Regions from separate parts of the Oceanobacillus picturae genome, predicted to be linked through region 1. Evidence: riboswitches for the same ligand, from Rfam matches in the RefSeq annotation. Region 1 holds a riboswitch; each other region holds the start of a gene.
What was found. Region 1 has a riboswitch for cyclic di-GMP ahead of BN988_RS18475 (prepilin-type N-terminal cleavage/methylation domain-containing protein). Riboswitches for the same ligand answer to the same signal wherever they lie in the genome.
Positions count from the first base shown of each region.

Region 2: it holds a riboswitch for cyclic di-GMP, as region 1 does, so the genes downstream of both, BN988_RS18625 (anti-repressor SinI family protein) here and BN988_RS18475 (prepilin-type N-terminal cleavage/methylation domain-containing protein) in region 1, are expected to answer to the same signal.
Region 3: it holds a riboswitch for cyclic di-GMP, as region 1 does, so the genes downstream of both, motA (flagellar motor stator protein MotA) here and BN988_RS18475 (prepilin-type N-terminal cleavage/methylation domain-containing protein) in region 1, are expected to answer to the same signal.

Region 1 covers NZ_CCAX010000001.1:62,024-66,308, forward strand. Annotated here, with positions in the region: gene BN988_RS00310 (type IV pilus twitching motility protein PilT) at 1-865, shown strand, start outside; gene BN988_RS00315 (type II secretion system F family protein) at 867-2,066, shown strand; cyclic di-GMP riboswitch class II at 2,111-2,193, shown strand; gene BN988_RS18475 (prepilin-type N-terminal cleavage/methylation domain-containing protein) at 2,230-2,586, shown strand; gene BN988_RS00325 (prepilin peptidase) at 2,674-3,426, shown strand; gene pilM (type IV pilus biogenesis protein PilM) at 3,442-4,285, shown strand, end outside.
Region 2 covers NZ_CCAX010000001.1:1,653,003-1,657,287, forward strand. Annotated here, with positions in the region: gene nagA (N-acetylglucosamine-6-phosphate deacetylase) at 1-402, opposite strand, end outside; gene BN988_RS19080 (hypothetical protein) at 705-866, opposite strand; gene BN988_RS08440 (VanZ family protein) at 1,011-1,502, opposite strand; gene BN988_RS08445 (helix-turn-helix domain-containing protein) at 1,706-2,035, opposite strand; gene BN988_RS18625 (anti-repressor SinI family protein) at 2,107-2,241, opposite strand; cyclic di-GMP riboswitch class I at 2,264-2,346, opposite strand; gene BN988_RS08450 (M73 family metallopeptidase) at 2,498-3,172, opposite strand; gene sipW (signal peptidase I SipW) at 3,209-3,799, opposite strand; gene tapA (amyloid fiber anchoring/assembly protein TapA) at 3,802-4,285, opposite strand, start outside.
Region 3 covers NZ_CCAX010000001.1:1,683,928-1,688,212, forward strand. Annotated here, with positions in the region: gene BN988_RS08575 (chemotaxis protein CheA) at 1-292, opposite strand, end outside; gene BN988_RS08580 (chemotaxis protein CheX) at 326-796, opposite strand; gene motB (flagellar motor protein MotB) at 814-1,584, opposite strand; gene motA (flagellar motor stator protein MotA) at 1,577-2,374, opposite strand; cyclic di-GMP riboswitch class I at 2,688-2,772, opposite strand; gene BN988_RS08595 (methyl-accepting chemotaxis protein) at 3,027-4,285, shown strand, end outside.

The DNA.
Region 1 (4,285 bases):
AACTTTATGGGAAACGTTAGAGACGACGAGAGAGTTAGATTTCTCTTATGGTATTCAAGGAGTTTCCCGATTCCGGATAAATGCGTTTTATCAGCGCGGGGAATTATCTTTGGCAATTCGTATTATCCCGAACCGTATACCGTCAATTGAGGAACTGAATCTTCCTTTGGTAACGAAGGAAATTGTTCAGGAACCACAAGGACTTGTTCTGGTTACAGGGCCGACAGGAAGTGGTAAAAGCACGACACTTGCTTCCATGATTCATTTCATTAATCAGACAATGCAAAAACATATCATTACATTGGAAGATCCGATTGAATATATGCATACTCATAATCAATCAATTATTGATCAACGTGAGGTTGGATTTGATACAAAGAGTTTTGTTAATGGCTTAAGGGCTAGCCTAAGGCAAGATCCGGATATCATTTTACTTGGAGAGATGCGTGACCTTGAAACGATCTCTACAGCTATAACAGCTGCAGAGACGGGTCACCTCGTTCTAGGAACCCTTCATACAACAGATGCTGTTTCTACAATTGAACGGATTATTGATGTGTTTCCACCAGCACAGCAAACGCAAATACGTATTCAGCTATCAACGATTTTAAAAGCGGTAATTTCTCAACGTCTATTGGTCACAAAGGATCATACAGGAAGAAGGGCAGCAACTGAAGTGCTTCGAAATACTTCCGCTGTAAAGAACCTTATTCGAAATGAGAAATTGCATCAAATCCAAAATGTATTACAAACTTCAAGAGATCATGGAATGCATACATTAGATATGGAATTGAAGCGACTTCTGCAAGAAGACCAGATTTCCATGGAAGCAGCAGCACCGTTTATGCAAGGAAGGAGCTCCTAGTATGGACTTTCAATATGTCGGCAAACGGATGTCGGGTGAACGAATTAAAGGGAAAATTGATGCCGATTCAAAGCATCGAGCTCTTAACGAATTAGAAAAACAAGGACTCTTAATAACGCGAATCGAGGAAACGAAACCGTGGAATAAAGATATTATTTTGAATAAGCGTGTTAAAAACAAAGACTTTGTTCTATTCCTAAGACAATATTCTACACTGATTCATGCTGGTATTACCATAACAGATGCGACAAATACGATGTCAAAACAAACCGATAATTATGCGCTTCGTACGGCCTTAGATGATATGCTTAAACAGTTAGAGCAGGGTGTCTCGCTATCTACTGCAGCGGAAAAACACTCCAATGTTTTTCCTGAACTACTTGTAAATATGATTCATGCTGGAGAAGTGAGTGGGAAACTAGATGAAATTCTAAGCCAAATGGCTGATTATTACGAGAAAGAATATCGCAACAAGCAGAAAGTCGTCTCCGCTTTGCTATATCCAAGTGTGGTAGGCGTTATTACGCTCGTCTTAAGCGTTTTTTTATTGGTATTTATTGTGCCACAATTTGTAACAATGTTTCATTCATTTGGAGAAGAAATACCTCCATATACGCAATTTATCTTAAGTCTTAGTGACTGGCTTGGTGTTTATTGGTGGAGCATTACTCTTCTTATCGTATTACTAGTTTTTCTCGGCAAATATATGTTACGATATGATAGTTTTCGTTTTCGTATAGATACGTATAAGTTACGTTTTCCTTTTCTTGGTGTCCTTGCGCATAAGGGAGCATTGGTCCGGATGACGCAAACATTAAGCACATTGGTTAACAGCGCAGTTCCTATATTGGAAGCAGTCGAGATAACAGAAAAAGTTGTTGGGAACAAAGTGATACAAGAGGTACTGCATGATTCAAAGGAAAGTCTAAGTGAAGGTGAGTCGATAACAAAACCAATGAAAAACCACTGGGTTATACCTCCACTAATTATTCAAATGATGCAAATTGGTGAGAAAACAGGAACTTTAGATCAAATGCTAGCAAAAGCGGCTTCTTTCTATGAAGAAGAAGTAGAACAATTATCAAATAGAATTAAAACGTTAGTAGAGCCACTTATGATTATTGTTCTTACGTTCATCGTAGGTGGTATCATAACTGCTGTTGTTATCCCAATGTTTTCTATGTTCGAAAATTTACAATAAAAATGTGGCAATTTGTAGTTTCGTATACTATAATAGTACTAGGTAAATAGACGGATGCTATGAAGGATTATCTCTATGTGGGCACTTTGATAATTTGGAGCAAGTAGTGCAACCGACCTGACTGTGTTACTAAATATACATATTTAGAGAGGCGGGGATTTTTATGCTTACACGCATGAAAAAAATGTTGAAAAAAGAAAAAGGATTTACGTTGGTAGAGCTTCTAGCTGTTATTGCAATTTTAGCTATTATTGTGGCGATTGCGGTTCCTACAATTGGGAATGTGATTAGCAAGTCAGAGGAGAAAGCTACTACAGCTAATGAAGAATTGGTGGAAAATGCTGCAAGACTTGCCGATGTATCGGATGTTACTCCAGCTACTGGTTCTGCCTATACGATTGGTGAGTTGAAGACTGCAGGTTTCCTAGATGTTGGAGACGATTTTGAATTAAAAGGAACTGTGTTAGTGGAAACTACTACTGATGGCGGTAAAACTTTTACTTACACCGACCCAAAATAAATTAATCTATTAACCAAGCAACGCCCTTGCCCCAAAGCAGGGCGTTTTCTTCAATTTTAAACATCTTTAACATGAGGGAGTACGTAAATGGAAAGTGTCATGATTTTATTGTTTTTCGCTTTAGGCTTGCTCTTTGGGTCTTTTTTTAATGTGGTTGGACTGCGGGTTCCAAAGAAAATTCCTTTTGCGAATGACCGTTCCAGATGCCCAAACTGTGACCATCAACTGGCGTGGTACGATAACATACCGCTTTTATCATTCGCCATACAGCGGGGTAAATGTCGATACTGTAGAAAACCGATTTCTTCCATTTATCCAGTTGTTGAGGCACTGACAGGCGTGCTTTTTGCACTTAGTTACATACAAATTGGACTGCACAAGGAACTTCTTACTGCTTTGTTGCTCGTTTCGATGCTTATGATCATCCTTGTGTCAGATCTTGCTTATATGCTTATACCGAATAAGGTTTTATTATTTTTCTTGCCATTCCTCGCTATCATGCGCATTCTTGAATCTCTGGAACCTTGGTGGAGCAGTCTAGTAGGAGCCATTGCGGGTGTGGTAATTATTGCTCTTGTTATTATGATTAGCAGGGGTGGTATGGGCGCAGGGGATATGAAGCTTTTTGGTGTACTAGGGATTGTGCTTGGGTTACAAGGCACTCTTCTAGCTTTCTTTCTATCCTGTATCATTGGAGCAATAGTCGGGCTGTTGTTAATCGTGCTAAAAATAATCGACCGAAAGCAGCCGGTCCCCTTTGGGCCGTATATCGTGCTCGCTTCCCTGATAACATACTTCTATGGTGACGGATTAATAGACTGGTATATTACAATACTCTAATAAGGGCGTGACAGCATGGGATTTATGTCGAATGGCAGGGTTAATATCGTGATTACGAACCGAAAATTACGGTATACCTATCACAAAAGCAATAAGATGGAAGGCTTGCAAGAACACGGAGAGCTAGAGCTTCCTCCTTCTGTCTTAGAAGAAGGCAAGATAATGGATAAAGCTTTATTTTCTGAGCTCATCAGACAGCTTGTTCACGAGCATAAATGGAAAAGAAAAAAGCTTTTATTTGCGGTCCCTGATGATACGGTAGTAATCAGGCAATTAGAAGTGCCAGCAGCTTTATCAAGAGAAGAAGCGAAAGGCTATATCGAAACACAGCTGGGAAATAGTATTTATTTACCTTTTTCCAATCCTGCTATCGCGATTGATTTTCTTGAAAAACAGGTTGACAAGCAACATGTTTTACTGTTTGCCTATCCAAAAGAAAAGATAACGGATTATGTTGATGTTTTTGAACAGCAAGGACTGCGTCCCGTGGTGGCAGATTTGACCTCCTTGTCTGTATATCGTTATTACATGGCCACAAGGCAGGAAACAACACAACACCATATCCTTCTCGTTCACTGGAACGAAGATGCGCTTGTATTAACGGCCTTCAAAGAAAACAAGCCTGTATTTACAAGGAACATGAAGGTGGAACAAGCAACAGAGGAAGTAGATATGGAGCGAACTATTGATGAGTATTTAATTGAAATAAATCGCATCATTGATTTCTACCAATATTCCATTACAAAAGGGGATGCCCAAATAGAACTTCTTTTATTATCAGGTGATTATCCTGGTTTACCAATATTGAAACAACGATTTACAGAGTCAACCTTAGTGGTAGAGGATTTTACAAATGGCG
Region 2 (4,285 bases), 1.6 Mb from region 1:
TGGTCCTTCTAGGTGTACGCCAATTACTTCAGCTTGTCCGGGCTTATTATTATAGGCAGCAACTGTTTTTAGCGCTTTCTCAATGTTTTCAGGTGATTGTGTGATGGTAGTTGCCAGAAAACTTGTGGTTCCTTCCCTTGGCAGAACGGAAGCAATTGAATCAAGTGCTGTATTGCTTGCATCCATCACATCTGCACCGTTTGCACCATGGATGTGTCCGTCGATAAAGCCAGGTATAACGATTTTTCCCTTCCCATCAATTTCTTGAATTTCATCCGGAAGGGACGATTGTTTTCCGATCTTAGATATTTTTCCGCTCTCTAAAAGAAGAGCGCTATCTTCCATAATCGTTTCTTCTGTTAAAATGCTAACATTTTTTATGTAAATGGGCCTTGTTTGCAACTGTCTCTTCCTCCTCTACTATAATATATATCATACCACTTTTTTCATAGAAAATGGAGCAAGAGATAGCGCTATAATAAAGAATTTGAATAGAAAAGATTCAGAAAGAAAGACTTTTTAGGAGAATGGAAAAATTGGTAAAACGAAGAGTGTAAGAATAGAGAAAAATAAGAGGAAAGGAAAAAGATCTAAGAGAACTCTAGCAGCATAAAATTCCGCCACAAAGAAGCTCTCCTCTAGTTGCTAACATTTTCTGAAGAGGCGAGCTTTAACGTCATGATTTATCTTGACCGCTTTTTATTTTATTTACTTTTCAGTACAGATTGCTGAACATTCGGAAGTAGTCTTTCATGTGTGAGTTCATCAATTAAAGTCTGAATCATTTCTTGAGAGGATTGTATGTGATGCGTTTCAGTATCATGAATTACTTTTTTTAGCATCGTTTTAAACTTTTCTTGCTCCATTATTCATACCCCGCCTTTTGAAAAATATCTTACCTGTTGCATAATAGCATATGAACGAACAGAATGTTGTCGAACCTTGTCGCAGATGCTCAAAATTCACAAAAATTTAATACCTCATTACCTTATTCGTTTCCCTATAGAACTTTACAGAGGTCTTCTACCTTTTCTTTTTAAAAAAAGTACAAGTAGGCCTACCGCCAACAGGGCACCAAAGCTATCAAGTATGACGTCACCTACGTAGGGTGTTCTGTTTGGTGTGAATCCTTGGTGAATTTCATCCGATATGGCATAAATTACCGTTAGAAACAAAGAGAAGATTAACGCTTTACTATGCTTTTGTTTACCAGCTTTTCGAAAGGCCACATAAAAAAGCAAACAGAGTACGAAGAATACAGATACGTGGGCACCTTTACGGATGAAAAATTCGATAAATCCCGCAACACCTAACTGTTCCACGCTAACAACACTTTCATGATAGGTGAAGGATAACCAGTTTAAATACGGCTCAAGAAAACTTACGTTTATGAAATTATTCAAAAGTGGTTTTACATCTTGATTTTCATAAGGCTGATGGGAAGAGTAAAAAATGATCCCCATCCAGCATATGGGTAAAAGCCAGAAAATGTGTTTCTTCACCATTCATTCTCCTTGTCTTGTTATATATGCTTATTGTGTAGTCCGCTTTTTGGGCTTCCCCCGGAACATGTATGAATTATTTATTCAGAGTTATTTATAATGGCCACCTTAATAAAATAACCTTATTCCACCATATCGGCAATACCCCGAATAAAAAATGTGCAAACCAAAAAACCGTGCATCACTGCAACGGCTTTTATGGGTTATCTATCTTTATTACTGCGCCATTTGTTAAACTCAAGATATTCCTTAAACTGTTCTTTTGAAACACCAGACTCCATTGCTTCCTGTACGATCTTCAACCATTCGTTATCTAAATCCTCAGGACCGCTTATGTTTTCTTCCCGTAGAAGATCATTAACCGTCGTACCAAGAACGGTGCTTATTTTTTCAATAAACTGGATCGATGGGTTTGTCTGAAGGTTACGTTCAATCGAACTAAGGTATGATTTAGCGACCCCTGCTCTTTCAGCTAATTCAGAAATGGACATCTTTTTTTCTGTGCGAAGTTGTTTGATTTTTTCACCGATCAAGCCCTCACCTTCTTTCAAAGCGAATTATAACATAAAGTGGGTGAGGAGTTCTATATAAAGTACAATTAAATTCAGGCATTATGTAATGATTCCGTCTGTTTTAGAAATTGACGTATTTCCTCTGTAGTGATTCCAAGATTCTTTGCCCTTTTGATTAATTCAATCCATTCACCATCTAACGATAACTGCTCAACTATTTTTTCCATATCCTATCCCCCATTAGTATTTCCAGATAACCCAGCCATCCTAGCATATGCCGTAGATCTGTGATTTTGCGTCCCCGTCTTTCGATGAGTATGCCTTTTTCTGAGGAAATGTAGTTATGACACTAAATAGAACTGCCTAGTGATATGATACTATAAATTCACGACTATTTGCGTAGGTTCTTTTGTCTTATTTCAACTAGTTTTGTAAGAGAAATGGAATATCTTACACCTGTTTTGTCGAAGAATATGGAAAATATTAGATACGATGATCTTTAATCAACCGTAGTTTACGTATAACAAGAATGCCGCCCCCGACTGCCAGTAAAATCGTTCCGAAAAGGAGAAGAGTAAAAATATCTGTTGATGTATTAGGTAAGGCTGCTCCACCTTTAACTCCTGAAGCTCCATTCCCATCTCCATTACTTACATTACCACCTACACTGATGGAGTCTTGCTGATCTTCCTCTCCTTCTGCGGTGAATATGAGGACAAACTCCGTTTCAAGTCCTTGAAATTCGTTCCCCAGGTGGTCTGGGAAATAAACAGTTAGCTTCAGTTCTTCTTGTTCTCCGGCATCCAGACTTCTGTCCGGGATGGCGTAATTCGGCAGATTCCCTTTATAAAGTTGTTCATCCCCGTCTGCTACTTCAATAATTAATTCATTAAACAGCCTTTTCTCTTCCGTCGTATTTGCCAGCTCTACATGATAACTAAAATCCTGTTTGCCGTCATTAGAGATTTTGAGATCCCTTGGTGCCCAATCGCCTGGTTTCATATTGGGAACCTGGAACAAATAGTCGTTTGGCGAAAGTTGAATATCCAACTCCTTAGAAGCGTCTGCTTCATTTGCTTCCGCTGCAGATACGTACCCTAATGGGAAAAAACTGCATAGTAGTAAAACAAAACTTAGAATGAAGAAACGTTTATTCATGGAATCCACCCCCTAAAATTAGATTTCCTTCTATTGTTAGGAAGAAAGTGATCGTCCTTCTTCCAGTTTCTGATCGCCTTTTTTATTTTGCTTCTCTATTTCTCCAAGGGTCCGCCAAATCGTTAGGCCGGAGTAACATAGTAGTAAAATCCCTGGAATGAGTAACAGAAATGCGCCATTTCGAGATTGTGCAAAGTTAACCAAATACCCAAGGTACGGAATGGTGAACCCCGTATATTCCGCCACTACATTTTCGGATAATACCGGCTCAAGATCTTCCGCATTATTGTTATCACCTTTTGTCCGGTACATCACTTGCTCACCACTTGCCATTACTTCGGTAATACGGTGAGTAATGAGTTTTTCTTCTTTATCCATGAACGTGATGACATCCCCATCTTTAAACCGTTTCATATCCCCGTCCGGCTTAACAGCGATTAACGATCCAGTTTGAATTCCTGGTTCCATGGATCCTGATAACACGGTTTTCAGCTGGTAACCAGCTATTTCTGGTTCTCCCCCAGACGCTTTAGAAGAGACCACGACAACTGCCATTACAATGAGTGCAGCGAACAATACATAGGTCGTAATGCGGCTAACCCACTTTTTTACTTGTTTAAGTGACATGTTTATTCTCCCTCTTCCTCTTTTGTTCCAGTAGATTGTTTATCTGTCCCATCACTTTGCTCTTGTTGCTTTTTCTCTGGTTGTTTTTCTGTCTGTTTTTCCGTTTGCTTTTCTTCTTTTACTTCCTGTTCTTCTGATTCAGCTTCTGATGCGTCTGTTTCCTGTATGTTTTCCTCAGTTGATGAAGTGTCCTTCTCTTCCTCCACAGGAGCTTTTTCTGTTTCTGGTTTAGTTTTCTCTTGCCTGTCATCGGTGGTGTTATTCGACTCTTCTTTTTTGTTATCCTCAGTAGAAATGTCCTCGTCTTTTTTCTGTTCTACTTCTTTATCTGATTCTTCTTTTACTTTTTTCTCTTTACATTTTGCATTTACTTTTTTGCTCCAAACCTCTAATGGTTTCTCCGTTTCTTCGCCATATAATGGGTGCTGAAGTGCTTTAAAAACATAAAAGCCTTCTTTTTCTGCTGTGTAGGTTAAAGAAACTTTT
Region 3 (4,285 bases), 1.6 Mb from region 1:
CTTCTAATGCCTCGACGGCCGCAAACGTAACGTCAATTACTTCTGTTGTAACATGTAGCGAGCTGTTTCTAATTTTGTCTAATACATTTTCCATATTATGAGTTAATGATGCAATATCTTCGTACCCCATTGTGGCTGCCATCCCTTTTAACGTGTGGGCAGAACGGAAAATCTCATTCACAATGGAAAGATCATCAGACTGTTTTTCCAGCTTTAACAGCTGGTCATTGACTGCCTGTAAATGCTCATTACTTTCATCTAGAAATATTTCGATATAATCATTCGTATCCATATAACCTTCCTTTCACCTTCGCATTCTTATAGACTAGCTATCTAATAAGAACATGACATCTAATTCACCAAGATTTTCAAAGCCTGCTGTTAATTGTATCGCTTTTTTGTAACCAGAAATCTTTGTAGAGCCCTGCAATACTGTTGGGGCTGTGATATCGGTTGTCAACCCTTCATTTACAATAATGGTCGCAATTCCACCGGCTAGCATATTCCCCAGCTCTCCACTAAAAGAGACAAGCATCTCTCCCTCCACAGCCATTCCAAACATGACACCGCCAATTCCACTAAAGACAGCGGGATCACCTGAGAGCATAATTTTTCCTTTGATGTCGCCTGTTATCCCTATTAGCACACCATACTCTACAATTGGTGGCTCTGTTAGTAGTTGTGGTTTTGAAACATTTTGCGCTACTGGGATAATGGATTTCATGGTAGTATTTGTGCCATTAAGTAAATGTGTTATAACTTTGCTCTGTTGATTGGCTGTTGTTGTTGTTGTCATCTTGCTATCTCCCCTTATTATTCATTTGTCGTTATATCGTAATTAGGTAGAATGAGTACTTCTACTCGCCTATTTTTTGCCCGGTTTGCTTCCGAGTTGTTTGGCACAATTGGTTGGTGTTCTCCGTAGCCTTTTGCACTAAATTTGCCTGGGTCAAGCTTATCGTTCTCAAGGATAAGACCCATAAAGTTAATCGCCCGCATGACACTAAGCTCCCAGTTTGAAGCAAATTCTGCGTTATAAACAGGACGATCATCAGCATGGCCACTTACAACTATTTGATGTGGTGGGTCTGTATATAGAAGTTCTGAAACATCCTTCGCAAGACGCTGCCCTCTTTCTTTTACCTCAGCACTACCCGAGTCAAAAGAAATATCATTCAAAATTGTAAGCAATAAACCTTCATCCGTGAGCTTTGTATCAAACACCTCTTCAAGATCTTCTTCTTTGATATAGCTATTAATGTGCTCTTGGATTGTCTCCAGTTCTTCAAGCTCTTCATCTTCTTTGCTTACTTGTTTGGGATCTTCTGGTTTCTCATGCTCTTCTTCGTCTTCAGGAATATCAACAGTTGATTCATTCGGTGCATTGCTTTCTTCCATAAAACTAGCCCCACCCGAAAATTCTTCCTGGAACACAGTGGAAAGCTGGTTATACTTTTCCGAATCAATTTCACTCATGGCGAATAAGACAATGAAGAGTGCTACAAGTAAGGTGAGTAAATCAGAATATGGTAAGAGCCAGGATTCATCAATATGGTTTTCGTTATGTTTTTTCTTCCTACTCATTAGCTTGGTCCTGTTCTTGATTTTGTCTTAACGCTTTTAATTCTTTTGTAGATAAATAAGATCCTAATTTATCTCTTACCATCATGGCAGAATCACCATTTGTAATAGATAGAATTCCTTCCACTATCACTTCTTTACGTTGCACTTCTTTTTTTGACTTTTCCTTTAGCTTATTGGCAAATGGATGCCATAGCACGTACCCTGTAAAAATACCGAGTAGCGTGGCAATAAATGCTGCGGAAATCGCATGACCTAATGCTTCGATGTCATTCATATCACTTAGGGCTGCAATTAAACCAATTACGGCTCCAAGTACGCCAAGGGTCGGGGCATACGTTCCTGCCTGAGAAAAAACGGCTGCGCCTTCCTGGTGTCTTGATTCCATCGCGTCTACCTTTTCCAGCATCACTTCACGTATAAACTCTGCTGGTTGACCATCAATCGCAAGTTGTAAGCCTGAAGATAAAAAAGGATCCTCTGTTTCTTCTACTTGCCTTTCTAATGAAAGTAGTCCTTCTTTTCTTGTTTGATCAGCCCACTCTGTAAACGTCATGATTAATTCTTGTGTGTTTTCCTGTTTTTCTTCAGAGAAGATAATTTTAAACAGGGAGGGTATTTTCTTCACAGTGCTCATTGGAAATGCAATAACAACAGAGGCCGCTGTTCCCACAAGAATGATCAGAATGGCAGCTGGATTTATTAATGCTGCAACGCCTACACCTTTTAATACCATCCCTACACCGACTGCAATCACACCTAGTATGACGCCAATGACAGACGTTTTATCCATTACACATGTCTCCTTTATCTCGTTGTCAGTTGTAAAATTAACTAGTAGGTTTCGTTAAGGTGAGGAGGATCTTTAATATTCGTTCAACCTTTTTCAGCCTTATTAAAAACGCTATCCCTAGAAATGCGTGTCAAAAAGGAGGATAAAAAGGACCGAGAAGTTCGAGGCGGCATAGCTTTGAGTACCACAACGTATGAAATGAATACGTGAGGAACGGAAAAGCAAGCCAACAAAGAAATTCGATGTGTCATTATTACCGGACTTTTTGACGACCTCTAAAAAGAATAGCCAAAAAAGAATTAATGGTTTTCTTCTTGGCAGCCAGGCGATCGTAGTTTGAGAACCTTAGACCCTTTGCTTTGCGTCCTACTCTTTCAAGCAGTTTGCCTTTTCTAGAATTGGATTTTGTCCCATTAGTTAAAAATACCTATGCTTTTATATCGTCTCATTTTAAAAATAATTTAGGGATAATGTAAAAAATAAAATTTGGAACAATCCCCCAACTGTTTTGCAGAGTGTGATTTCCTGTTGTCCAACCCGCTTTAACCAAAATAATATTCTACATTTTTCTACATAATTCGTTTTTTCTGTCGATATAACTTGAGAATGTACATTTCAAAATAAATCATCAAAGAGAGTGGTGTTATTACGCATGAAAAAATTCAAATTTAATAAGATGAAGGTTAGCTTAAAGAATAAGCTTCTTTTATCATTTTTGCTGGTATTACTCGTTCCTAGTTGCATTATTGCCTTTACGTCTTACATGAGCGCTAAAAGTAATACAGATAGTAGAATGTTAGATACAGCACAAGAAAGTGTGCAGATGGTAGATTCAACAATTAATCAACTACTTCAAGCACAAATGGAGAATGTCGATTTTCTATCTAATGCTATTTCAGCATCTTCTATTATAGAAGGAGAAACAGAAGAACTAGAAACCATACTTGGCAGCTCACAGGATTCGAAGGCTGATCTTGAACAAACTTATGTGGGGACGGAGGAAGGAGATTTCCTAGTAGCACCAGATTCTATTCAAGTTAAGCCAGATTACGACCCTCGTGAACGCCCTTGGTATCAATTAGCAATGGAAAATCAAGGAGAAGTGGTTATAACAGAGCCTTATTTATCTAGTTCTACCAATGTCATTGTCGTAACCATTGCTAAAACAACCGCTGATGGACAAGGCGTTATTGGAGCCAACTTACAACTTGATCGCTTATCAGCAATGATTAATGAAATAAAAATTGGCGAAGAAGGATATGTGTTTTTACTAGATCAAAACGGTAATTATATCAGCCACCCAACTAATGAGGCAGGTTCTGAAGAAACAGCTCCATTTATGGAAGATCTTTATGCATCAGTTACTGGTAAATTTGATTATGGGTATGATGGGGAAGAAAAAAAACTTGCCTTCACTACAAACACTACTTCTGGATGGAAGATAGCTGGTTCCATGCTTCAAAGTGAAGTAGATGAAGCCGTAGCACCCATTTTCCTGAGAACAATCATTGTAATTGCTATTGCACTTGTCATTGGAATTGCAGTTGTGCTATTCATCATTCGTTCTATCACTCGCCCAGTTAATAATTTGGTTGAAGTTGCTGACAAAATGAGTAATGGTGATCTAAGTGTTGAAGTTGAGAATCATAGTAATGATGAAATTGGCCAATTGGCACAAGCCTTTAATCGAATGAGAAAGCATTTGAATGGAGTTATTGTCCAAGTACGTGATAAAGCAAATAACCTTGCCGCATCTTCTGAGGAACTAAACGCAAGTTCACAACAAAATACGATAGCTACAGAACAGATTACGAATTCTATTCAAGATGTTGCTTCTGGTGTAGAAAGCCAATCAAATAGAATTGATTCCAGTTCCCAAATGGCGCAAAACATGTCCTCCTCCATTCAGCA